One region of the Allobosea sp. 01N443 genome, then DNA from elsewhere that is predicted to be linked to it. Evidence: predicted binding sites of a transcription regulator. Region 1 holds the regulator's gene; each other region holds the start of a gene.
The links. The regulator LexA, encoded in region 1, represses DNA repair genes until DNA is damaged. The targets are predictions, from matches to a motif close to TGTTCNNNNTGTGTTCNG.
Positions count from the first base shown of each region.

Region 2: AC1DRP_RS31590 (ATP-dependent helicase) is a predicted target of LexA. The motif match lies at 2,267-2,284, and genes of this name have one in related genera.
Region 3: AC1DRP_RS06765 (PA0069 family radical SAM protein) is a predicted target of LexA. The motif match lies at 9,198-9,215, and genes of this name have one in related genera.

Region 1 is NZ_JBFTRC010000152.1:115-4,092, reverse strand. It holds gene AC1DRP_RS27095 (ComEC/Rec2 family competence protein) at 1-1,249, shown strand, start outside; gene lexA (transcriptional repressor LexA) at 1,243-1,947, opposite strand; gene AC1DRP_RS27085 (molybdopterin molybdotransferase MoeA) at 2,029-3,240, opposite strand; gene moaC (cyclic pyranopterin monophosphate synthase MoaC) at 3,237-3,725, opposite strand; partial or broken gene AC1DRP_RS27075 (indole-3-glycerol phosphate synthase TrpC) at 3,722-3,978, opposite strand, start outside.
Region 2 is NZ_JBFTRC010000214.1:5,612-14,251, reverse strand. It holds gene AC1DRP_RS31605 (fumarylacetoacetate hydrolase family protein) at 111-827, shown strand; gene AC1DRP_RS31600 (hypothetical protein) at 900-1,124, shown strand; gene AC1DRP_RS31595 (DNA topoisomerase IB) at 1,155-2,168, shown strand; gene AC1DRP_RS31590 (ATP-dependent helicase) at 2,302-4,374, shown strand; gene AC1DRP_RS31585 (hypothetical protein) at 4,549-4,800, shown strand; gene AC1DRP_RS31580 (DUF1236 domain-containing protein) at 4,923-5,339, shown strand; gene ligD (non-homologous end-joining DNA ligase) at 5,455-6,387, opposite strand; gene AC1DRP_RS31570 (hypothetical protein) at 6,437-6,784, shown strand; gene ku (non-homologous end joining protein Ku) at 7,404-8,231, shown strand; gene ku (non-homologous end joining protein Ku) at 8,232-8,640, opposite strand, start outside.
Region 3 is NZ_JBFTRC010000015.1:21,619-33,534, reverse strand. It holds gene AC1DRP_RS06805 (4-(cytidine 5'-diphospho)-2-C-methyl-D-erythritol kinase) at 1-22, opposite strand, end outside; gene AC1DRP_RS06800 (tetratricopeptide repeat protein) at 55-1,833, opposite strand; gene AC1DRP_RS06795 (electron transfer flavoprotein-ubiquinone oxidoreductase) at 2,252-3,931, opposite strand; gene AC1DRP_RS06790 (uracil-DNA glycosylase) at 4,151-4,963, shown strand; gene AC1DRP_RS06785 (cytochrome ubiquinol oxidase subunit I) at 5,114-6,544, shown strand; gene cydB (cytochrome d ubiquinol oxidase subunit II) at 6,558-7,562, shown strand; gene ypfJ (KPN_02809 family neutral zinc metallopeptidase) at 7,672-8,553, shown strand; gene AC1DRP_RS06770 (glycosyltransferase family A protein) at 8,656-9,144, opposite strand; gene AC1DRP_RS06765 (PA0069 family radical SAM protein) at 9,272-10,462, shown strand; gene rnhB (ribonuclease HII) at 10,514-11,125, shown strand; gene AC1DRP_RS06755 (site-specific DNA-methyltransferase) at 11,316-11,916, shown strand, end outside.

The DNA of each region.
Region 1 (3,978 bases):
GCGCTGGCCCATAAAGAAACTCGCCGCCCTGGCCGCGATGCTCGGCGCCACGGCTTATTGCATCTTCTCGGGAGCCGAGGTCGCGACGGTGCGCTCGCTGATCATGACATTGGTCATGCTCGGTGCGATTCTCGTCGATCGCCCGGCGCTCAGCATGCGCAATCTGGCTCTCGCTGCGATGATCGTTCTGCTGCGCGAGCCTGACGCGCTGCTTGGTCCAAGCTTCCAGATGTCCTTTGGCGCTGTCGCGGCGCTGATCGCCTTTGCCGAGCGCTGGGAGGATCGCGGCCACTCCGAGGCGCCGGCGAACCTGCCTTGGCCGCTACGGCCGATCTGGATCGCGGTGGTCGGGCTCACGGTCACGACCGTGCTGGCGACGGTCGCAACCGCACCGTTCGGTGCCTATCACTTCCAGACCTTCAACCCCTTCGGTCTGCTCGGCAATGCGCTCGCCTTGCCCTTCGTTTCCCTGATCGTCATGCCTGCCGCTGTCTTCGGCGTGCTCGCCTATCCCTTCGGCCTGGATTGGCCGGCTTGGGCGCTCATGGGAGTCGCTTCGGACTATGTGCTGCAATCCGCGCGCTGGGTTGCGGGATTCGACCACTCCGCGGTGATCATTCCTGCATTCGGGGCCGCGGCGCTCGCATGCTTTGCCGCCGCGCTTCTCTGGATCACGCTCTGGACGACACCGCTGCGCTTCCTGGCCGTCGCCCCCCTGATCGCGGGACTGCTCGTGGCAGCGAAGCCCGACAGGCCCGACATCCTGATCGAACGCGATGGTTCCGGGATCCTGGTCCGCGGGGGCGATGGTCGCATGATCCTGGCGGGGCAACCGAGCCGCTTCGTGCTGCAGCAATGGCTGAACGCAGATGGCGATAATCGCCGGACTGACGACAACAGCCTGCGGGAAGGCGCGACCTGCGACACGTTGGGTTGTGTCGTCCGCAGCAAGGATGGACGAAGCGTTGCCTTTGCACGTGATCGCCTGGCCATCGTCGAGGACTGTCGGCGCGCCGATCTCGTCATCACGCCGATTCCYTGGAACGCTCCGTGCGCAGCACGACTGATCGACCGCAGGGCATTGTCGCGCGATGGCGCGACCGCCCTTGTCGGCAACAAGGGCGGCTGGCGCGCCCATCTATCAGAGCAGGATGGTGTCGATCGTCCCTGGAGCCGCAAGCGGGAGCGGCCTGCAAGCACGCCGGCTTTGCCGCTGGCGGCTGTCGAAGAACACGAGCCGCTTCAGTAGCGCCGCATCAGGTTGACCAGGCGGCCCTGAATCTTGACGCGGTCCGGTCCCAGCACCCTTGTCTCATAGGCGGGATTGGCAGCCTCGAGCGCGATCGAGGAGCCGCGCTTGCGCAGTCGCTTCAGCGTTGCTTCCTCGTCATCGATCAGAGCCACGARGATATCCCCGGTATTGGCCGTGTCCTGACGCTTGATCACCACCGTATCGCCGTCGAGAATGCCGGCTTCCACCATCGAGTCGCCGCGAACCTCGAGGGCAAAATGTTCACCGGGGCCAAGCATGTCGGCAGGCAGTGCCACGGTATGGCTGCGGCTCTGGATGGCGGAAATCGGTGTACCGGCGGCAATCCGCCCCATGACCGGAATCGCAACCGTGGAGCGCACATCTTCGTCCGGGGGCGGTGCGATCGGCCGGACCTTGCCAAGCCCCCCTTGGACGACGGAGGGGCTGAACCGTCCGCGCGTCGCCTGAGGGCCGCCGGCCCCTTCGGGCAGCTTTATGATCTCCAGCGCTCGGGCTCGATTGGGAAGGCGGCGAATGAACCCGCGCTCCTCCAGCGCCATGATCAGGCGATGGATACCGGACTTGGAGCGCAGATCGAGCGCGTCCTTCATCTCGTCGAAGGAGGGGGGCACCCCTGTCTCGCGCAGGCGTTCCTGGATGAAACGAAGCAGTTCGAACTGTTTGCGTGTCAGCATGGTTCCCGCCGGCGCTCTTTGTATGGAATCGAAACAAAGCACGAACACCATACAGGTTCGCGTTGTGTTCCGCAAGCGCGCTCAGCGTAGGCGGATGATCCGGCAGTTGTCGCCTTTGTTTGCCGGCGCAGCAAACGATTCGCGAATGAGTAGCGCGTCGGCGCGGGCAAGAGTGGCCAGCATCGATGAATCCTGCTTGGCGAAGGGCGTTGCCAGCCATCCTTCCGGAGTGAGCGTCAGTTCCGACCTCATATAGTCCCGCCGCTCATCATTTGCCYGCAAATTTCTTCCGACGATTGCAGGCTCACTCAGATCGCGCTCCGGTTCCGGTACGCCCAGGAGGGTCCTGAGCAGGGGCACGACGAAGAGATGCCCGCAGACGATGGACGAGACGGGGTTTCCGGGTAGGCCGAGCGCGACCATGCGGCCGAGGCGGCCCATCATCATCGGCTTGCCCGGCCGCATGGCGATCTTCCAGAAGCCGAGCGCCATGCCTTGACCGATCAACGCTGCCTGGACGAGATCGTGCTCACCTACCGAGGCTCCTCCGAGGGTGATCAGCACATCGGCATCGGCCTTCCGTGCCTGGCCAATCTTGTCGGCGAGATCGGCATGATCATCGCGGGCAATCCCGAGATCGAGCGCCGTGCCGCCGGCCTGCTCGACCAGCGCGGCGAGCGCAAAACTGTTGGACGCGACGATCTGGTCGGGTCCAACCGGCTCGCCGGGCTGGACCAGTTCGTCGCCGGTCGCGAGGATCGCGACCAGTGGCTTGCGACGCACCGTGAGCATGGGGTGGCCCATGGCTGCCGCGAGGCCGAGGCTCGCACTGTCGAGCCGGCTGCCGGCGAGAAGCAACACCTCGCCCTCGCAGAAGTCCAATCCTGCCTGACGAACGAACTTGCCGCGCTCGGCGCCCTCGCGCACGCGGATCGTCGCAGTGCCGACGCCGTCCGCATTCTCCTGAATCAGGATCGTATCGGCGCCCTCCGGAATCGGAGCACCGGTGAAGATGCGAACAGCCTCATTGGAGCGGACCATCCCTGAGAAGGAACGACCGGCAGCCGATTCGCCGATGACACGCAATTCATTTGCCGGCGCAATATCATCTGCGCGAACGGCGTATCCGTCCATTGCGGAGTTGGCAAAGGGGGGCTGGGTCCGAAGCGCCTGCAGGTCGGCGGCGAGCACGCGCCCTACGCAATGTGCGAGTGGCAGGGTTTCTGATGGTGTCGGTGCCGGAACGCTGTCGATCAGCGCCTTCAGGGCGACGGGGACGGGCGTGAGGCTCATCGCGCAGTTTCCGGGAGATCGAAAGTGCCGGATTTTCCACCTGACTTGTGGACGAGCCTGATGCCTTCGATCCGCATCGCCCGGTCGACCGCCTTGACCATGTCGTAAACTGTGAGGCAGGCGACGCCGACAGCGGTCAACGCCTCCATCTCGACGCCGGTCTGTCCCTTCATCTTGACCTCAGCGCTCACGCGCACCCCGGGCAATGTCTCGTCCAGGGTGAGGTCGACGCTGATCTTGCTGATCAGCAGGGGGTGACAGAGCGGGATCAGTTCATGCGTGCGCTTAGCGGCCATGATTCCAGCCAGGCGCGCCGTGCCAAGTACGTCGCCTTTCTTGGCGTCGCCATCGCGCACGATCGCCAGAGTCCCGGGCTGCATGACGACACAGCCCTCGGCGACAGCGATGCGCGAGGTCTCCTCCTTGTCGCCGACATCGACCATATGGGCCTGGCCGCTGGCGTCGAGATGGCTGAGCTTGCTCATGCTGCGCTGCGCGCAGAACCGGTCAGGAGATCACGGGTGGCAGCGGCGACATCGTCCTGCCGCATCAGGCTCTCGCCGACGAGGAAGGTGTTGACGCCGGCGCGCTGCAACCGTGCGATGTCGGCATGGCTGAAGATGCCGCTCTCGCCAACGATGATGCGGTCCGCGGGGACGCGCGGAGCAAGTCTCTCGGTGACGGCGAGATCGACGGCAAAGCTGCGAAGGTCGCGATTGTTGATGCCGAGCAGGGGGC
Region 2 (8,640 bases), on a different contig from region 1:
CAAATAAATTCAGATTATCTGGCGTGTGATAAAAATATGCAGATTTATCTGGACAGGATCGAGCCGGCCCATATGCTGTCCCGATCGTGACCCAGCGCATGGCTTCCCAGATGACGACACTCGCAGACTTCGCCGTTCCGGCGCCGACCCTCCAGTCACTGCCGATCGAGGGCTCCTCGGCGCGCTTCCCGATCCGGCGGATCTACTGCGTCGGTCGCAACTATGTCGCCCATGTCAGGGAGATGGGCGGCGACGAGACCCGCGATTTCCCGCTGATCTTCCAGAAGCCGGCCGATGCAATCGTCCAGAACGGCGGCGTCGTTCCCTATCCGCCGATGACGGACGATTTTCACTTCGAGCTCGAGCTCATGGTGGCGATGAAGTCCGGCGGCTACAACATCCCTCAGGACGAAGCGCTCGAGCATGTCTTCGGCTACGGCATCTGCCTCGACATGACCCGCCGCAAGCTGCTCGACACGCCAGACGGCCCGCGGATCCCGTGGGAACTTAAGAAATCATTCGATCACTCGGCGCCCTGCGGCCCGATCTACCCGGTCGAACAGGTCGGCCACCCGTCGACGGGCAAAATCCGCCTCGAGGTCGACGGTGTCGCACGCCAGGATTCCGACCTGTCCTTGATGATCTGGCGCACGCCCGAGATCATTGCGACACTCTCGAAATATTACTCGCTCGAGCCCGGCGATGTGATCATGACCGGTACGCCGCATGGCGTCGGCGCGGTCCTTCCCGGTAATGTTCTCGTCGGCAGCATCGAGCGCCTCGGCGCGCTCACCGTCACGATCGGCGCGTCGCCGCTGGCGGGCTGACAGATTGCGCCTGGGCGGAACAAGCGCTGGCCCGACCGTGTTTATCGCGAAGCTTCCTGCGGAGGTTTTGCCATGCAGCTATCGGCCAAGGACAGATTGATTGCGGCCCTCGTGGCCCAGCTTCATGCCGAACGCGAGACGAGGGATGCGCTCGCCTTTGTGATAGCGAATGGCCAGCGCGACCGGGATGTCCTCACCGCCATCCTCACGGATCCGGTGCCGGCCTTCACGCAGGCTGACTTGGCCTACGCCGAAGAACTCGTGCGCCGCCATCATAACCGCCGGGAAGCGGCTTGATGCAGGAAGCGCTGGGCAAGCAGTAACGCCATGGTCGCCGGCAAGCCATCCCGCGCCCCTGGTCGGCTGCGGATCGTCAATCCCGGAGATCTGACGATCCGCAGGGGCCGGCGCGGCAGGGGCTTTGCCTATCTCGACGCCACTGACGAGCCCGTCCGGGACGCGGCCTTGCTTGAGCGGATCCGCTCACTTGCAATTCCGCCCGCCTATCGCGAGGTGCGCATCGCGGCCGATCCACGGGCCCATCTCCAGGCGGTCGGGCGGGACGAGGCCGGGCGGCTGCAATATCTCTATCATCCCGAATGGGAGCGGGTCCGCGAACGCCGCAAGTTGAAGCGATTGCGGCTGCTGATCGACGCGCTGCCCCGTTTGCGCAAGGCGGTCGCCGATGATCTCAAGGCGCGTGCGCTCTGCCGCAGGAAAACGCTGGCTTGCGCAGTCGCCATCATCGACCGCTGCCATCTGCGCGTTGGCGGCGAGGCCTATGCGAGGAGCAATGGCAGCCATGGTGCCTCGACGCTCCTCAAGCGCCATGTCGCGTTGACGGCCTCGCGGATCGACCTGCTGTTTCGCGGCAAGGGCGGAAAGCAGATCGCATGCTCGCGGCAGGATGGCCCGCTCGCCCGAGCACTTGCCCGGATTGCGCAGTTGCCCGGCCGGCGACTGCTGCAATACCGGGACGAGGACGGCAAGGTGACGCCGGTCCATGCCGGCGACATCAACGCCTATCTCCGCGAGATCTCCGGCCTCGCCATCAGTGCCAAGGATTTGAGGATGCTGGCGGGGAACGCTGCGGCCGCCGAACTGCTGCTGGCCAGCCAGATCATGATCGGCGATGGCAGCGAGAAGCGTCAGCTCGCCGAGATCATGCGCGCCGTCTCGGAGCAACTGGCGAACACGCCTGCCGTGACGCGCAAGAGCTATGTCCACGCCATCGTGGTGAAGGCCTATGCCAACGGGAAGCTCGCGGCCTCCTTCGAGAAGGCGCGCGCCAGGGGCGGCTGTTCCCGGATCGAGCGGGCGCTCGCCTCGCTGGCTGGGTGAGGTGAATCGCCGCCTCATGATCAGGTCGAAACCGATCCTGCCATAGGGCTTCGGCCATCTGGCTCAGGACGGCTGCCCTATTCCCGATCTTTTGCGTTGCGAACAAAACGCGAAAAATGATCGAATATGAGACATGTTCGCTCTCGATTCGCTGGCGCCACCAAGCTATCTCGACAGGCTCAACCCCGCGCAACGCCGCGCGGTGGAGCACGGCGTCGGCACGCAGCCGGGTCCCTTGCTGGTGATCGCGGGGGCGGGATCCGGCAAGACCAACACGCTCGCGCATCGTGTCGCGCATCTGATCCTGAACGGTGCGGACCCGCGCCGCATGATGATGCTGACCTTCTCCCGACGCGCTGCAGCCGAGATGGCGAGGCGGGTGGAGCGCATCGCGCGCGACGTGCTGGGAGAGGGGGCTGCCGTCATGACCGACGCGCTGACCTGGGCCGGGACCTTTCACAGCGTGGGAGCAAGGCTGCTCCGGGATTACGCGCCGGAGCTTGGGCTCGATCCGCATTTCACGATCCATGACCGCGAGGACAGCGCCGACCTGATGAACCTCGCTCGTCACGAGCTTGGCTACTCGAAAACGGAAGGGCGCTTTCCCAAGAAGGGCACCTGCCTTGCGATCTATTCGCGCTGCGTCAATGCCGAAGAGCCGGTTGAGGCCGTGCTGGGTGCTTCCTTTCCCTGGTGCGCATCATGGGCAGGGGAGCTGAAGCAGCTCTTTTCAGCCTATGTCGAGGCCAAGCAGGCCCAGAACGTCCTTGATTACGACGATCTTCTGCTGTGCTGGGCCCAGGCCGCAAGCGAGCCCAGCCTTGCCGCGGAGATGGGCGGACGTTTCGACCATGTCTTCGTCGACGAGTATCAGGATACCAACAAGCTTCAGGCCTCGATCCTGCTGGCGCTCAAGCCCGATGGCCAGGGGCTCACCGTCGTCGGCGATGACGCGCAATCGATCTACTCGTTCCGCGCCGCCGAGATCCGCAATATCCTCGATTTCCCCCAGGCCTTCAGCCCACCGGCTGAGGTCGTCACGCTGGATCAGAACTATCGTTCGAACCAGCCCATTCTGGCCGCCGCGAATGGGGTGATCGAGCTCGCCCGCGAGCGCTTCACCAAGAACCTCTGGACCGACCGCCAGTCGGGCGGCAAGCCCCAACTCGTCAATGTTCGCGACGAAGCCGACCAGGCGCGCTTCGTCGCGACGCGCGTGCTGGAGAACAGGGAGGCGGGGCACACGCTCAAGCAGCAGGCGGTGCTCTTTCGCGCCTCGCATCACAGCGGCCCGCTGGAGGTCGAGCTGACACGGCGCAATATTCCTTACAAGAAGTTCGGCGGGCTGAAATTCCTCGATGCCGCCCATGTCAAAGACATGCTGGCGATGCTGCGCTTCGTCGAGAATCCGCGCGACAGGGTCGCCGGGTTCCGCTTGCTGCAGCTGCTTCCGGGCGTGGGGCCGACCTCCGCGCAACGCGTGCTCGATCAGGCCGGCACGGCAGATGATTTCGCAGCAGGCCTCGCGGAGCTGTCGGCGCCCGCGCGTACGGGCGACGCCTGGCCGGATTTCGTTGCGACATTCCGGGCGCTGCGCTCAGGGATAGGCTGGCCGGCAGACCTCGAACGGGCCCGTCTCTGGTACGACCCTCACCTGGAGCGCATTCACGAGGATTTCACCACGCGTCGAGCCGATCTGGTTCAGCTGGAGCAGATCGCCTCCGGCTATCCATCCCGCGAGCGCTTCCTCACCGAGCTCACCCTCAATCCGCCCGACGCAACGAGCGATGAAGCGGGTCCGCCATCGCTGGACGAGGATTTTCTCATCCTCTCGACCATCCACTCCGCCAAGGGACAGGAATGGAAGTCGGTCTTTGTGCTGAACACGGTGGACGGCTGTCTTCCCAGTGACCTTGCCGTCGGGGAGACCGCCGAGATCGAGGAGGAGCGCAGGCTGCTCTATGTCGCGATGACGCGCGCCAGGGACGACCTGCATCTGGTCGTGCCGCAGCGCTTCTTCACTCATGGCCAGGCCGCGCGAGGCGATCGGCATGTCTACGCGGCACGCACGCGGTTCATCCCGCATGCCCTGCTGCACCTGTTCGAGCAGGCGACCTGGCCCATCGAGCAGGCTCAGGCCGCCATGCAACACCGCAGCGGCGTGAGAATTGACGTGTCGGCACGACTCAAGGGCATGTGGCGCTGAAGCATCGGCCCGAGGGATTGCGGTTTTCGGGTAAGCCGATGCGATCGCAGAAGGCGCGATCGGCCTGCGCCGGTGGCGCCGGCCCGCATCTTGCTTGTTCCCCTTAAGCTCTCGGTAACCCAGAAACCCCAGCCTTCATGGCTGGCCTGACTCGATTTCACTCGGAGTGCCTCCATGGATGCCTTCACGATGGTGATTGTCGCGTGCATTTCCGGCGAAGCGACCTGCACCGCTTCCCGGATCAGCGAACAGGGTTTCACGACGGTGCAGGCCTGCGAAGCCCGCATCGACGACATCGCGCGTGCGATGACGGTGGAGTTTGGAAAACGACCGGAATTCAAGGGCCGACAGGTCACTTACGACGTCTCCTGCATGGACAGGGAACAGCTCTGGCACAAGCTTGGGGTGACCCAGGCCGAGACCTGATTGCGGCCGTTCGCGACGGAGGCGGCCTCTCGCGGGACACCGACGTCCGGATGCCGATCGGTGGAACAAACCGGAATCGAGCCCGTTCCTGATCACAGAACCCTCAGCGAAGGAGATCTGTGATGATGAAGAAGCTTGCTCTCGCCGCGACCCTGATTCTCGTGCCCGTCGCGTCATTCGCCCAGAATCCGCAGGGCGCGCAGGGTGGTGCAGCTGCCGGCGCGGCGACAGGCGCCGTGGGCGGGGCGATCGTCGGCGGTCCGGTCGGTGCTGTTGTCGGCGGCGTGGGTGGCGCTGTCGTAGGCGGCATCGTCGGCGACAATACCCCCCGCTTCAAGACCTATGTGGTCGAGCAGCGTGTGCCGTCCTACACCTATGCCGAGCCGCTCGCGGTCGGCACCGTGCTCCCGAATGAGGGCGTGACCTATCGCGAAGTGCCGCGCGAGTATGGCGCGACCCAGTACCGCTATACGGTCGTGAATAACCGCACTGTGCTGGTCGAGCCCGGCACCCGCAGGATCGTTCAGATCATCGAGTGATCAGCACAATCGTCCAACCGTTCGGCCCGCCAGCAGCTTCCGTTGGCGGGCCGTTTGCTGCCTGGCGAACGCGTGGCCTTGTCCGCGATGTCCGGCCCTGGCTCGGTCCTGACTCCTATGCATCATCGAACCGAAAGATCCTCGCAGCACCGGCTTCGTCGCGCAGGCCCTTGTAAGTCGCGTGGCGAAGCTTGCCGTCATCGGTCCAGCCGCGGAATTCGATCTCGGCAACCAGCACGGGCGAAACCCAGCGCGCGGCTGTCCGCTGGATGGCCAGGGGTGGTCGCGGAACGAGTCTCGCGTCGAGCCGCGCCTTCAAGGCGGCGCCGGACAGCTCGGTGAAGCCGCTGCCAACCCCGCCGACATAGACCAGGCCGTCGGCCTTTTCCGCAGCGAGCAGCAACCTGCCGATTCCTCCAAAGCCGATCGAAGGCTCATATCCGATGATGACGAAGCGCTCCGACTGGATGCACCTGATCTTGAGCCAGTCACCATCGCGGCCGGAGCGATAGGGTGCATCAAGGCGTTTTGCGATGATGCCTTCGAGGCCGAGCTTGCAGGCGAGGGTGTAGAACGCCTCTCCGTCGGCAATCACGTCCTCACTGAGCAGGATACCGGGAGACGCGCGGTCGATTGCATCGGCCAGGACCTCGCGCCGCTGCGAGAGCGGCAGATGCCGCAGATCCTGTCCATTGAGGTACAGAAGATCGAAGGCAAACAGGACCGCGAGTTCGGCGCTGCCCTTGCCGTCTCGCCCGCCGAGCGCTTGCTCCAATGCCGCGAGATCCGATTTTCCGCTCCGATCGAGGATGACGGCCTCGCCATCAAGGATAGCACTGTCGACGACGATCTGCTTCGCCGCCGCCACGATCGCGGGAAAGCGGGCCGTCCAATCCCGGCCGTCTCGCGCAAGCAGGCGCACCTCGCGCGAAGGCTCGATATGAACGGCAAGCCGGTAGCCGTCCCATGCCACCTCGAACGACCAATTGGACCCCTTGGGCGGCTTTGCCGCCTCACTGGCAAGGCATGGCTCGACATGCTGCGGCATAGGATCGTCATCTTGCGTGCTGTCGTCAGGGAGACGGGCCTCCACTGGTATGGCAACGGGCGACAAGACCGTGCCCTTCAACGCCTCCGAACCGGGGCCGGACCGCGACATCTGGCGCACGCGCATGACGGGTTCTCCTCCACCGCAGACAAACGCCGGGCAGCGGGCACTCGTTCCGGCGACGTGGAACTTCGTGCCGCCTCAGCAGTTAGGATATGGTGGTGATATGGGAGTGCTGACATGGGTTCGTTACCCCGCGCTTTTCATCCCAAGCGGAAACCCGGACGACCTGCGCAGCATCACCTACACGCTCGATAGCGGTGCGCTCGTGAACTTTGTCGACGAGCGCAGGTTCGAAGTCGCCAGAACCGGGCTGATCATCACGCGGCTGGAGTGAATTCGATCAAGAGTTGCCGCATCCGGCAAATGACATTGCCGGGAGCGCTCCAAGGTTTAGGTTGCTCCCTACAGGGAGGTGCTTTGCATGTCCGATACCCTTTCCAGATCAGAACCAGTGACGGTGACACTCCGTACGCACGAAGACTATCGCGATGCTTGTGAGCGCGTTGGCCAGTTGGAAGGCATCAGGCCGAGCGCCGCCCGAGATCGTCAGCTCGCTGCGCTTAGAACGGCCATCCACGCCTACGAGCCGCGGCAGACGCCATTGCGGACATCACCATGACCACGTAAGGCCTGGCGCGCTCGGCAGGGCAATGCGACCAGCCCGTCAACGAAACGAAAGACGAGACAGAGCCGTTGCGAGGCTCCGGTCGGGCAAGCCCTGTTCAGGTACTCGGGCATCTGCCTGGGGCGCATAGGGCAGAACCATCTCACGATAACGTGTTCCCTGTAGCCGCCAGTCGACGCCTTTTCTGTCGTGAACGAATGCAGCCGAGCGCCGACGTCCATCACGGTTCCGGTGCTTCTTTGGTCGCGTGGTGCGGTGCAAACTGGAACCATCATGGATGCCCGCTCGTTCCTCGCTCGCGTCCGCTGAAACGCTATGGGGAAATGTCATGGCGCCGCGCGCTGTCTGGAAAGGCGTTCTGAAGATCGCCGAGGTGAGCTGCCCGGTTTCGCTCTACACGGCAGCCTCGACCGCCGAGCGGATCTCGTTTCACACCTTGAACCGCAAGACCGGCAACCGCGTCCATCGTCAGTATATCGACGAGGTCTCCGGCAAGCCGGTCGAGACCGAGGATCAGGTCAAGGGCTACGACAAGGGCAACGGCGATTACGTCCTGCTCGAGCCGGAAGAGATCGCCGCCGCGATCCCGGAAAGCGACAAGACCCTCACGGTCGAGACGTTCCTGCGGTGCGGCGAGATCGACGAGATCTTCTTCGACAAGCCCTACTATATCGCGCCTGCCTCACCCGTGGCGTCCGAAGCCTTCGCGCTGATCCGCGAGGGAATGAAGGACCAGAAGTCGGCCGCGCTGGCCCGAACGGTCATCTTCCGCCGGATGCGATCGATCCTGATCCGTCCTCAGGACGAAGGGTTGATCGCGACGACGTTGAACTTCGACTACGAGGTCCGCTCGGCCGAGGACGCCTTCAGCGAGATCCCGGAAATCAAGATCGACGGTGAGATGCTCGACCTGGCCGAGCACATCATCAAGACGAAGGCTGGCAAGTTCGATCCCAAACAGTTCGACGATCGCTATGAAGCCGCGCTGGCCGAACTCGTCCAGGCCAAGATCGAAGGCCGCAAGATCAAGCCACAGAAGCGGCCCGAGCCCTCGAAGGTCGTCAGCCTGATGGAGGCATTGCGTCAAAGTGCCAAGGCTGGCGGCGGCGAGAAGCCCGCAGCGGCGAAGCAAGCCCCGCGCAAGAAGGCGAGTTGATTATTTGCGCCGCGGTTCCAGGCTGCGCTTGAGCGCGTCCATGATGTTGACGACATTGCCTTCCGAGGCCGGACGCGGCGATGTCCTCATCGGATTGCGGCCCTTCTCCTTGGCCTTGATGATACCAAGCAGCTCCTCCTGGACCGGATCCTTGGCAAGCTCCGGGGACCAGTCCTTGGTGCGGGTCGCGATGAGCTTGTCCATCAGGGGACGCAGATCAGAGTCCGGTGCGGCCTCGCCGATCCCGGCGAAATAATCTTTCTCGGGCCGGACCTCATCGCCATAGCGCAAGGTCCACAAGACGATGCCGTTATCGCGGGCGTCCAGCAGCACGGCCCGTTCGCGCCGATAGAGGACGAGCCGCGAGATTCCGACCGTCTTCGTACGCTTCATCGCTTCGCGGATGACG
Region 3 (11,916 bases), on a different contig from region 1:
GGGTCGTCAGCGCAACAGGCACGCGAGGTCCGTCACCGCATCACAATGCATCGGTCAGCCGCCATCCGCCTTCGGCTCGGCGGCATTGGCCGACGGGGCCTCCTCCAGCCCCTTCTCGATCTTGTGCTTGATCTTGACCAGATCCTCGGGCTCCGGGCTGAGATCGCGGGCGGCGTTCCACTGAAAGACCGCCTCCAGCTTGCGGTCGACGCGCCAATAGACATCGCCGAGATGATCGTTGATCACCGGATCGGAGGGCCGCAGCTCCATCGCGCGCTCGAGTTCGCGGGTCGCCTCGGTATAGCGGCCGAGCCGGTAGTAAGCCCAGCCGAGCGAATCGGTGATGTAGCCGTCACGCGGGCGCAGTTCGACGGCCCGGCGCAGCATGCCCAGCGCTTCATCGAGCTTGAGATGCTGATCGACCAGGGAATAGCCGAGATAGTTGAGCACCAGCGCCCGCTCGCGCCCCAGCGCCTCCGGCATCAGTTCGAGGGCCTTGCGCAGATCCTCCTCGGCCTCCGCCCAGCGCTTGATGCGCTCGCGGGCAATGCCACGGAAGTAATAAAGGTCCCAGTTCGAGCGGCCCGGCGAAGCGAGCTTCGCGATCGCCTTGTCATAGGTGTCGGCAGCCTCGGCGAAGCGCTTGCGTGAGCGGTAGACATTGCCGAGCGCCGAGAGCGCGTCGACATCGTCAGGACGCGCTGCGATCAGCGCTTCGAGATGCTTCACCGCCTCGTCCGACTTGCCAAGCGCTTCCAGCGCCAGACCGGACTGGATCTCGGCATTGGAGGCCAGCGGCGAACCCGGCGGCATGCGGTTGTAGACCGTCACCGCATCATCGAGCTGCTTGGCCCGCTCCAGGATGTCGCCGAGCGTCAGGACGGCGAGATCGTGATTGGGGTCGAGATAGAGGGCGAGCCTGAGATAGAGCAGTGCAGCGGCCTCGTCTCCCTGGCGGTTCCCCGCGCTGGCGAGGCCGTAGAGCACTTCGGCTGCACCCTGCTGCGCCGTAGCGACCGAGCGGGCAAGCGGCTCCTTGGCGGCGACCCGGGTCAATCCGTCACGCACGATGGGGTGATTCGGCAGGAGCCTGTCGAAGGCGCCATAGGTTGCCGCAGCTCCTTCGAAATCGCCGGAGCGGGTCTGGAAGCGAGCCCAGAGATCGACGAGACGCAGCGTCGTCTTCTCGGCCTCATAGGCCGCCTTGAGCCTGCGCTCGGAATCCGCCTTGCGGCCGGCGATATCGAGGATCAGGCCGGCATGATAGTCGCGGAAGAGATTGTAGGAAGGCTCGCCCTTGAGCCGCTCGAGCGTCTCGAGCGCGCGGTTGGTCTGGCCGGAGCCGGCATAGGACCATGCGGACAGCAAGGTCGCCGTGATGTCGGCGGAACGCCCGCGCCCGCCGCGCTGCAGGTGATTGCGCGCCGTCTGATACTGTTTCTGCTTGATGGCGCGAATGCCGATCGCGAGCTGCGCCAGCCCGTTGCTCGGGTCGCGCTGCACCAGCTTCTCGGCGGCGCGGAACGCGTCATCCATGGAGCCATCGGCCAGGAAGGCGACGAAACCACGCTCCAGCAGATCGTTGTTCTTCGGATCGCCCTTGATCGCCTCCCGCAGGAAGACCGAGGCCGCGCCAAGGTCTCGGCCGGCACCGGCCACGATCGCGGCCAGATAGTTGCCTTCAAGGCTTTCGGCAGGCTCAAGCGGCTCGGTGGTGCGGGTCGGCGTATTGGTTTGCGTGGTGGCCTGCGCAGCGGCCCCGGCATGAAGCGCGACAAACAAGGCCAAGGCCAATGTCGCGCCGGCCCCTCGGCCGTTCATTCGAAACGTCACGACTGCTATTCTCCCTCGGTCCGCTGCCTCGTGTGGCACAGGGGCTGGGTCCATTCAGCGCGACCGTGACCGCTTCGCATAGGCGCGCAAGATGGCCGTTTCCGGGCGCCCCGGCAAGCCGCAAAGCCGGCGCAGATCGCCTCCGTAGCAAGGATGCAACAACCACTGCAATCACGTCGTGCAGCGCACAAATTCAATCACGTCACGCTGCAGTTCGGCACGCCATCACCATTGCAGCTGCATCTCTCGGCTCTGTGGCGACGATTCGCCCAGGATCATCCCAGGGAGACGATCGTTCGCTCGGTCGCCGCGATCATCGACCGCACCTCGCCGGGGCCAAGTGACCATTTCGGCAGGACAAGCCGCCGCCCTGGCAGGGCGCGGCCTCCTTATCGCACCGGTCACCGTCGCCGACTCATCACATGTTCGAGTAACCCGGGCCACCGCCGCCCTCAGGCACCACCCAGGTGATGTTCTGGGCGGGATCCTTGATGTCGCATGTCTTGCAGTGCACGCAGTTCTGCGCGTTGATGACGAAGCGCGGATCGCTCTTCGTCTCGTTGTCCTTGTAGACGATCTCGTAGACGCCGGCCGGGCAATAGAGCCGGGCGGGCTCGCCATACAGCGGCAGATTCTTCGCCACAGGAATGGCGGGGTCGGTCAGCTTCAGATGGGCGGGCTGGTCTTCCTCGTGATTGGTCGAGGACAGGAACACCGACGACAGCTTGTCGAAGGAGAGCTTGCCGTCCGGCTTGGGATAGGTGATCGGCGTCACCTCGCTCAGTGGCTTCAGCGTCGCGTAATCCGGCTTGCCATGCTTGAGCGTGCCGAAAGGCGACCAGCCGAAGAGCTGGTTCAGCCACATGTCGATGCCGCCGAGCACAACACCGCCGATCGTCCCGAATTTCGACCAGAGCGGCTTGACGTTGCGGACCGGCTTGAGGTCGCGGCCGATCGGAGACGCGCGCCAGCTGGTTTCGATCTCGCTGACTTCGTCATGCGCGCGTCCCGCCGCCAGCGCCGGCACGAGATGCTCGGCCGCCAGCATTCCGGACAGGATCGCGTTGTGGCTGCCCTTGATGCGCGGCACGTTGACGAAGCCGGCCGCGCAGCCGACCAATGCCCCGCCCGGGAAGCTGAGTTTCGGCACGGATTGCCAGCCACCTTCGGTGATGGCGCGCGCGCCGTAGGACAGGCGCTTGCCGCCCTCGAAGACGTCCCGGATCATCGGGTGCGTCTTGAAGCGCTGGAACTCGTCGAAGGGCGAGAGTGTCGGGTTCTCGTAGTTGAGATGCACGACGAAGCCGACGGTGACGAGATTGTCGTCGAAATGATAGAGGAACGAGCCGCCACCGGTCTTGCCGTCGAGCGGCCAGCCGAAGGAGTGCTGCACCCGGCCCTTGTGGAACTTCTCCGGCTTGACCTGCCAGATCTCCTTGAGGCCGATGCCGTATTTCTGGGGCTCACGATCCTTGTCGAGACCAAAGCGCTGGATCGCGATCTTGGACAGCGAGCCGCGCGCTCCTTCGCCGAGCAGCGTATAGCGCCCGCGCAGCTCCATGCCGCGGGTGAAGCGTTCGGAGACCGTGCCGTCCTTGGCGATCCCCATGTCGCCCGTGGCGACACCAGTGACGGCGCCCTTCTCATCGAAGAGAAGCTCAGCGGCCGCGAAGCCCGGATAGATCTCGACACCCAGCGCCTCGGCGCGGGTCGCCAGATAGCGCGTCACCAGCCCGAGCGAGCCGACGAAATTGCCGTGATTGTTCATCAGCTTCGGCATGCCGAAATTCGGCAGCCGGATTCCGTTCGGCTCGGTCAAGAAATAGAAGATGTCCTCGCTGACTTCCGTGGTCAGCGGGCGTGCCTCGTCCTGCCGCCAGTCAGGCAACAGCGCGTCGAGACCAATCGGATCGATAACCGCGCCCGAGAGGATATGGGCGCCGACCTCCGCCCCCTTCTCGACCACGACCACCGAGATGGCCTCGTCGAGCTGCTTCAGGCGAATGGCGGCTGCGAGACCAGCGGGACCTGCGCCGACGATGACGACGTCATAGTCCATGCTCTCGCGCGGGGTGCTTTGCGCTTCCTCGAGTTCCATCCTGCCCTCCGCCAACAACTTTCGCCTCGACAGCGATAGTTTATATATGAACGATCACACTCTCTGGCTCAAGCCAAACCGAAACCAGATTGGAACCCCTCTATCCGAGCCCACGTTCCAATTTGCAACCGCGTTTGACCGCTCTGGCGAGCACGCGGAGCCGGGACAGCCGCCCGACAGGTGTCGCGAAGCCGCGCCGGACCGTGCTAAGACGCCGGGATGATCCCTGCTGGCCACGATCCCGTCGAACTCATTGCCTGGTACGCCGAGATGGGCGTCACCGAGATGCTCGACGAGACGCCGCATGACCATTTCGCCGAATCCGCACAGGCCGCCGAAGCTGCCGCCACGCAGCCTGCAGCACGCCGCAATCCTCTGCGTGCCGTTCCTGCCGCGCGCGTCATCGCGGCCGACGCAACGGCGCCCGACGAGGCCATGCAGAGCGCGCGCCTGCTGGCCGGGCAGGCCAAGACGCTCGACGAATTGAAGGAGGCACTGGCCAGCTTCGAGGGCTGCGCGCTCAAGGCGACCGCGAAGAATCTCGTCTTCGCCGACGGCAATCCGGAGGGGCGCGTGATGTTCGTCGGCGAGGCCCCCGGCGCCGATGAAGACAGGCTCGGCCTGCCCTTCGTCGGGCGCTCCGGCCAGTTGCTCGACCGGATGCTGGCGGCTATCGGCCTCAACCGGCAGGAACATGTCTACATCGCCAATCTTCTGCCCTGGCGTCCGCCCGGCAACCGCACGCCGACGCCGCAGGAGGTCGCGATCTGCCTGCCGTTCATTCAGCGGCAGATCGAACTCGCCAATCCCGATATCCTCGTCTGCATCGGCGGCCCCTCTGCCCAGGGCCTGCTCGGCTTCACCGGCATCCTCGCCTCGCGCGGCAAGTGGACCGAGTACGATATGGGCACAAGGCGCATCCGCGCCCTCGCCACGCTTCACCCCGCCTATCTGTTGCGCCAGCCCCTGCAGAAACGCCTCGCCTGGCGCGACATGCGGGCGCTCAGGACAGCGCTCGACGCAGCCAGCTAAAGTATTCGCCTGCGACAACGCAGCCCTGCCTCTGCGACATTCCGGCCCCTCGCGCAGTTTCGGATTTGACTAAATTGCCGCGCAGCGACGATGCTGTGCGGGCAGAGTCGTTTCAAGCCGCTCGTGCGGCGTGCCGGCCGGAGCCTTGCGATGGAAATCGACGCTTTTCTGCTTTCGCGTATTCAATTTGCTTTCACGGTTTCCTTCCACATCGTCTTCCCCGCCTTCACCATCGGGCTTTCCGCCTATATCGCGACATTGCTCGGCCTCTGGCTGAAGACCGGCGACGACAAGTTTCACCTGCTCGCCCGGTTCTGGACCAAGATCTTTGCGGTCTCCTTCGCGATGGGCGTCGTTTCGGGCATCGTGCTGTCCTACCAGTTCGGCACGAACTGGAGCCGGTTCTCGACGGTGGTCGGCAACGTCATCGGTCCACTGATCGGCTACGAGGTTCTGAGCGCCTTCTTCCTCGAGGCCTCCTTCCTCGGCGTCATGCTGTTCGGCTGGAAGCGCGTTCCGCCCTGGCTGCATTTCCTGTCCGCGGTGATCGTCGCCGCCGGAACGGCCTTGTCGGGGTTCTGGATTCTCTCGGCCAATAGCTGGATGCAGTATCCGACCGGCCACGAGATGCGCGACGGCATCGCCTATCCGGTCGACTGGCTGCAGATCATCTTCAATCCGACCTTCCCCTTGCGCTTCATGCACATGATGACGGCGGCCTATCTGACCACCGCCTTCGTGGTGCTGGCGACGGGAGCGCGCCATCTCCTGGCCGGGACGAGCATCGAGCCTGCCAGGACGATGGTGCGAATGGCGATCCTGATGATCGCCCTGACGGCTCCGATCCAGGCCATCATCGGCCACCAGCACGGCGAGGACACGGCGAAATACCAGCCGGCGAAGCTCGCAGCGATCGAAGCGCATTGGGATTCGTCGAAGCCCGGCGCTCTGGTTCTCTTCGCCTGGCCCGACGAGAAGGCCGGCATCAACCGCTACGAAATCGCGATTCCCGGGCTCGCCAGCCTCGTGACCCATGGCAGCATGAGCGCTCTCTTTCCCGGCCTGAATGATTTCGCGCCGCAGGACCGGCCGCCCGTCAAGATTCCCTTCTTCGCCTTCCGGCTGATGGTCGGCATCGGCTTCCTGATGATCGGCTTCGGCTGGCTCGGTGCCTATCTCTGGTCACGTGGCAAGGTGTTCGAAGCACGACGTTGGCTCTGGCTGGCGCAATACACCTGGCCACTCGGTTTCGTCGCCATCCTCGCCGGCTGGTTCGTGACCGAGGTCGGGCGCCAGCCCTGGCTCGCAACGGGTGTGCTGCGTTCGGTCGACTCCGTCTCGCCGGTGACGGCGATGCAGGTCGCAATCTCGCTCGCGCTCTTCGTCTGCGTCTATTCCGTGGTCTTTGCGGCCGGGATCCTGCTGATGAACCGGTTGATCGACAAGGGCCCCGACGCTCTCCTCGCCACGGACCCACCGGAGCAGCCTTCGCAGCGGACGCTCAAGGCGACGCAGGATGACGCCTCTGTGCTGTTCGGCGACGGGCATCCCGGCGACGACAAGATCCAGCCGGCGAATTGAGGGGAGAGCTGAGATGGAATGGTATCTCCCCGTCATCTGGGCCGTCCTGATCGGTACTGCCGTGATGCTCTATGTCGTGCTCGACGGTTTCGACCTCGGCATCGCGATCCTCTTCCCGACGACCAGGGACGAGGGCGAACGCGACCAGATGATGAACTCGGTCGCGCCCTTCTGGGACGGTAACGAAACCTGGCTCGTGCTCGGCGGCGGCGGCCTCTGGGTCGCCTTTCCGACCGCCTACGCCATCATCATGCCGGCCTTCTACACACCGATCATCCTGATGCTGCTGGCGCTGATCTTCCGCGGGGTCGCCTTCGAATTCCGCTGGGTCGCCAAGCCGCATCACAGGAAATGGGACATTGCCTTCTGGCTCGGCTCGACCCTTGCGGCCTTCGCTCAGGGCCTCGTGCTCGGTGGCTTGATCCAGGGCATCACCGTGAGCAACCGCGAGTTTGCCGGCGGCCCCTTCGACTGGCTGACGCCGTTCTCGGTGATGTGCGGGGTCGGCGTCGTCGTCGGCTACGCGCTGCTCGGCGCGACCTGGCTCGTCTTCAAGACGGAAGGTGCCGTCGCGGACAGGGCACGGCGCCAGGCGAAATGGCTCCTGCTCGGTCTGATGGCTTTCGCTGTGATCGTCTCGCTGTGGACGCCCTACGCACATCCGCGCATCGCCGAACGCTGGTTCACGCCGTCCAACCTGCTGCTGCTCTGGCCATTCCCGGTCCTGACGGCGTTCTGCGGCTATATGGTCTGGAAGCGGCTGCACGGGCAGCACGAATTCACACCCTTTGCCTTCACCATCGCGATCTTCCTGCTCTGCTTCCTGGGACTCGCGATCTCGAACTATCCCTATCTGGTGCCCCCGAGCCTGACGATCTGGGATGTGGCCGCAGCGCCGTCCTCCCATATCTTCGTCCTGATCGGCGTCTGCTTCCTGCTGCCGATGATCCTGTTCTACACGGCCTTCGTCTACTGGACCTTCCGCGGCAAGGTGAGGGCCGACAGCGGCTATCACTGAGGTAACAGGAAGAACCTGGGGAACCACCCGCGCGCGAGCCGGTTGACGAATAGCTTGAGTTCCGGGCCTCTCTCCACGAGATTGCTCGGGACTAGACGGGGACTCCGCCATGCGTTGGGAAGATTATCGCCAGTCCGAGAATCTCGAGGACAGGCGCAATGGCGGCGGCGGCTTCGCGGGGCTTCCCGGCGGGCGCGGCGGTGTCGGCATCGGAACTATGGTCGTGCTTGGCCTTGTCGGCTGGGCTCTCGGGATCGATCCGCGCATCCTGATCGGTGGCGCCGAAATGCTCGGGGTCGGGCGCAGTGCTCCGACCCAGGAGAGCCGCCCGGCCTCAGGCCCGCCGCAGGATGAAATGGGTCGCTTCGTTTCGGCGGTGCTGGCGCAGAACGAGGATATCTGGACCAAGATCCTGCCGCAGCAGGCGAACCGCCGCTACGAACCGCCGAAGCTCGTGCTGTTCTCGCGCATCGATCGCTCGGGGTGCGGCACGGCACAGGCAGCGATGGGGCCGTTCTATTGCCCCGAAGACAAGAAGGTCTATCTCGACCTCTCCTTCTTCCAGGAGATGCAGCGCAAGCTCGGCGGTGGTGGTGACTTCGCCTATGCCTATGTGATCGGCCACGAGGTCGGCCATCACATCCAGAACCTGCTCGGTATCCTGCCCAAGGTGAACCAGCTGCGACAGCGCATCTCGGAGCGCGAATCGAATGCGCTGTCAGTGCGGGTCGAGCTGCAGGCGGACTGCTTCGCCGGCGTCTGGGCGCATAATGTCCAGGCGATGGGCCGAATCGACCAGGGCGATGTCGACGAGGCGATGCGGACGGCGGCGGCGATCGGCGATGACCGGCTGCAGCAAGCCTCGCAAGGCGTGGCCGTGCCCGATTCCTTCACCCACGGCTCGTCGGCGCAGCGCACACGCTGGTTCACGACCGGCTTCAAGTCCGGCTCGCTGCAAAGCTGCGATACCTTCCGGACGAACCAGCTTTAGATCATCGGACCCGATCTCGTATCCGATCCGATCTCACCTTCTGGGGTTGCGTCGGCTTTCCCCGAATACCGCGATCCACCTTTCGGGCCGATGCCTTGCGTCTCAGGATACGGCACGCTCCCGGCGCACCGAGAGACGCCGCGGCGCGGCATTCAGCCGCCCGGCCAGAACCAGCCCCTTCGGCACCACAAGGCCGGCCCGCAGCCGACGCGGGCCGAATGACAGCGCGGCGCGCTCCTTGAGCGCCGCAGCAACCCCGCTCAGCGGCAACAGGGCCGGCCTGTCGGGCGCCAGCAGCAGATGGCGCTCGGTCGCCTGAATCCAGTTTGGCTGCAGGATGTCCCCGGCGCTCAACAGAAGCAGCCAATCGCCGCGCGCCTGCGCGGCACCGGCATGCCAGCTTTCAGGCACGGCCGCCCTGACATAGGTCGCACCCGTCGCATCGGCGAGGCGTTCCACCTCCCCCTCACCATCCGCATCGACGACCACGGCATGGCCGAGGAAACCTTCGGCAACGGCCGGGATCAGCGCGGAAAAAGTCGCAGCGAGTGCTCTGGCCGGTCCGTCGGCCCTGATGACGGCTGTAAGCATGGCCCATTGATTATGACGCAGCGCAACATGCCGCAATCCCGCCACTTGCATTTTGTTCCCTATATGTTCACATTGATGGTCACGGAAACGCCGATTCTTACGGCCCTCTCAGGAACGGCTCAGCGCCATGCAGCAAGCCAGACCCAGTTCGCGACCGATCGCAGCCCAGCCGCTCAGGCGGCATGACGGCGAAACCCTGTCGGCATCCGCGCGTGTCGCTCCGGCTGACCCCCTCGCCTATGCCGGCCACCGCATCGATCCGGAACGACGGCGCGGGCGCGGGGCAACGATCAATCCAGGCGGACGCTTCGAGACCGAGCAGCGCGTCGCCGAAGATGATGGCTGGGGCTCTCTCGGCGAATTACCAGCCTTCAAGACCGAAGTCGCGATCGAGAAAGCGCGCACGATCATCACGCGGAATGATTCGCCGGATATTTCGTTTGACCGCTCGATCAACCCCTATCGCGGCTGCGAACATGGCTGCGTCTACTGTTTCGCGCGGCCGAGCCATGCCTATCTCGGGCTTTCGCCTGGGCTCGATTTCGAGAGCAAGTTGACAGCCAAGCCCGACGCCGCGCTGCTGCTCGAGAAGGAATTGTCTGCACCGTCCTACCAGCCGCGCACCATTGCGATCGGCACCAATACCGACGCCTATCAGCCGATCGAGAAGAAGCTGCGGATCATGCGCTCGATCCTGGAGGTGCTGGCGCGCTTCCGCCACCCGGTCGGCATCGTCACGAAATCGGCACTGGTACAGCGCGACATCGACATCCTGGCGCCGATGGCAGCGCAGGGCCTCGCCAAGGTCGCGATCTCGGTGACGACGCTCGATCCCAAGATCGCGCGCGGCATGGAGCCGCGCGCCGCCGCGCCGGCGAAGCGGCTGGAGACGATCAAGCGGTTGTCGGATGCCGGCATTCCGGTGACCGTGCTGGTCGCGCCGATCATCCCCGCGATCAACGAGCAGGAAATCGAGCGCATCCTCGACGCCGCCAAGGCCGCCGGGGCGCGCGAGGCCGGTTACGTGCTGCTGCGGCTGCCGCTGGAGGTGAAGGATCTCGTCCAGGACTGGCTCCTGACCCACCATCCAGACAAGCTGCGCCATGTCGTTTCGCTGATCCGCTCGACACGCGGCGGCAAGGATTACGACTCGGCCTGGGGCCAGCGTCAGGTCGGTTCCGGTCCCTATGCCTGGATGATCGGGCGGCGCTTCGAAATGGCAGCCGAACGCCTCGGCTTCAACGCGACGCGGTTGCGGTTGCGCAGCGACCTCTTCCTGAAGCCGGAGAAGGAAAAGGCACAGCTCAGCCTGTTCTAGACGACGGCCTTCCGGCATAAGCCCGGCAACGATTTCTTTCCTGGACCGGGCATGGCCGCCGATTTCAGCCGCGAGGCGCACGCAATTGAGCAAGGATTCTGGCCATTGGCCGGCGTCGACGAGGTCGGACGCGGGCCGCTGGCCGGGCCAGTGGTGGCGGCTGCCGTCATTCTCGACCCCGGCCTGATTCCGGCTGGCCTCGCCGATTCGAAGGAACTCAGCGCCGCAAGGCGCGAAGCGCTGTTCGGGGAGATCGCCAAAGCCGCGCTCGGTATCGGGATCGGCAGCGTCACAGCGCAGGAGATCGACGCGCTCAACATCAGGCAGGCGACGCTGCTCGCCATGAAGCGCGCGGTTGCCGGTCTGCCTGTCCAGCCGCGGCATGTGCTGGTCGATGGCAACGACCCTCCCACTCTGCCCTGCCCCTGCGATGCGATCATCAAGGGCGACGGCAGCGTGGCCTCGATTGCGGCCGCATCGATCATCGCAAAGGTGACCCGCGACCGGATGATGGCGCGCCTGGCGACGCATTATCCGGCCTATGGTTTTGCCGGGCATGCCGGATATGGCACGGCCGCGCATCGCGCCGCGATACAGACCCACGGCCCGTGCCCGGAGCACCGTTTTTCCTTCGCGCCGATCAAGGGCGTCTGGCGGCGCTGAGCGGTTGTGCGATGCCCGCGACACGTTAGCCGTTTCTTAACACCCGATCCGGATTCAGCTGGTTTGCCAATGCACTAGGCAAAAACTGCAGCCCCAAAACGAGACGCATTTTTTTCAACCCGGAAACCCGGCTTTTACCCTGACTCCCCCAAGATCGCGACTGTTGAAGTTGCGTAAATGGTTCGGCGTCATGGGTACCTCGCGTACCGGGACTGCCAGCGCCGCCGTCCGGATTCAGGTTTCGCGTACCGGACGGCCTGCGCTGCAGTCTCGGATGAAGGCTTCGAGCCTTTCATTTGATCTTCCGCTCGATCAGGTCGTCGTCGGCGACTGCATCGCCGCGCTCGACCGCCTGCCTCCGGCAAGCGTCGACCTCGTCTTCGCGGATCCACCCTACAATCTTCAGCTTGGCGGCGATCTCCGCAGGCCTGACGACAGCCTCGTCGATGCCGTCGACGACGACTGGGACAAGTTCGCCTCCTTCGCCGAGTATGACGCCTTCACGCGAGCCTGGCTGACCGCCTGCCGGCGGGTGCTGAAGCCGGACGGCGCAATGTGGGTGATCGGCTCCTATCACAACATCTTCCGCGTCGGCGCGATCCTGCAGGATCTCGGCTTCTGGATGCTGAACGACATCGTCTGGCGCAAGGCCAACCCGATGCCGAACTTCCGCGGCCGGCGCTTCACCAACGCGCATGAAACACTGATCTGGGCGGCGCGCGGCGAAAGCTCGAAATACACCTTCCATTACGAGGCGTTGAAGGGCGGCAATGACGACCTGCAGATGCGCT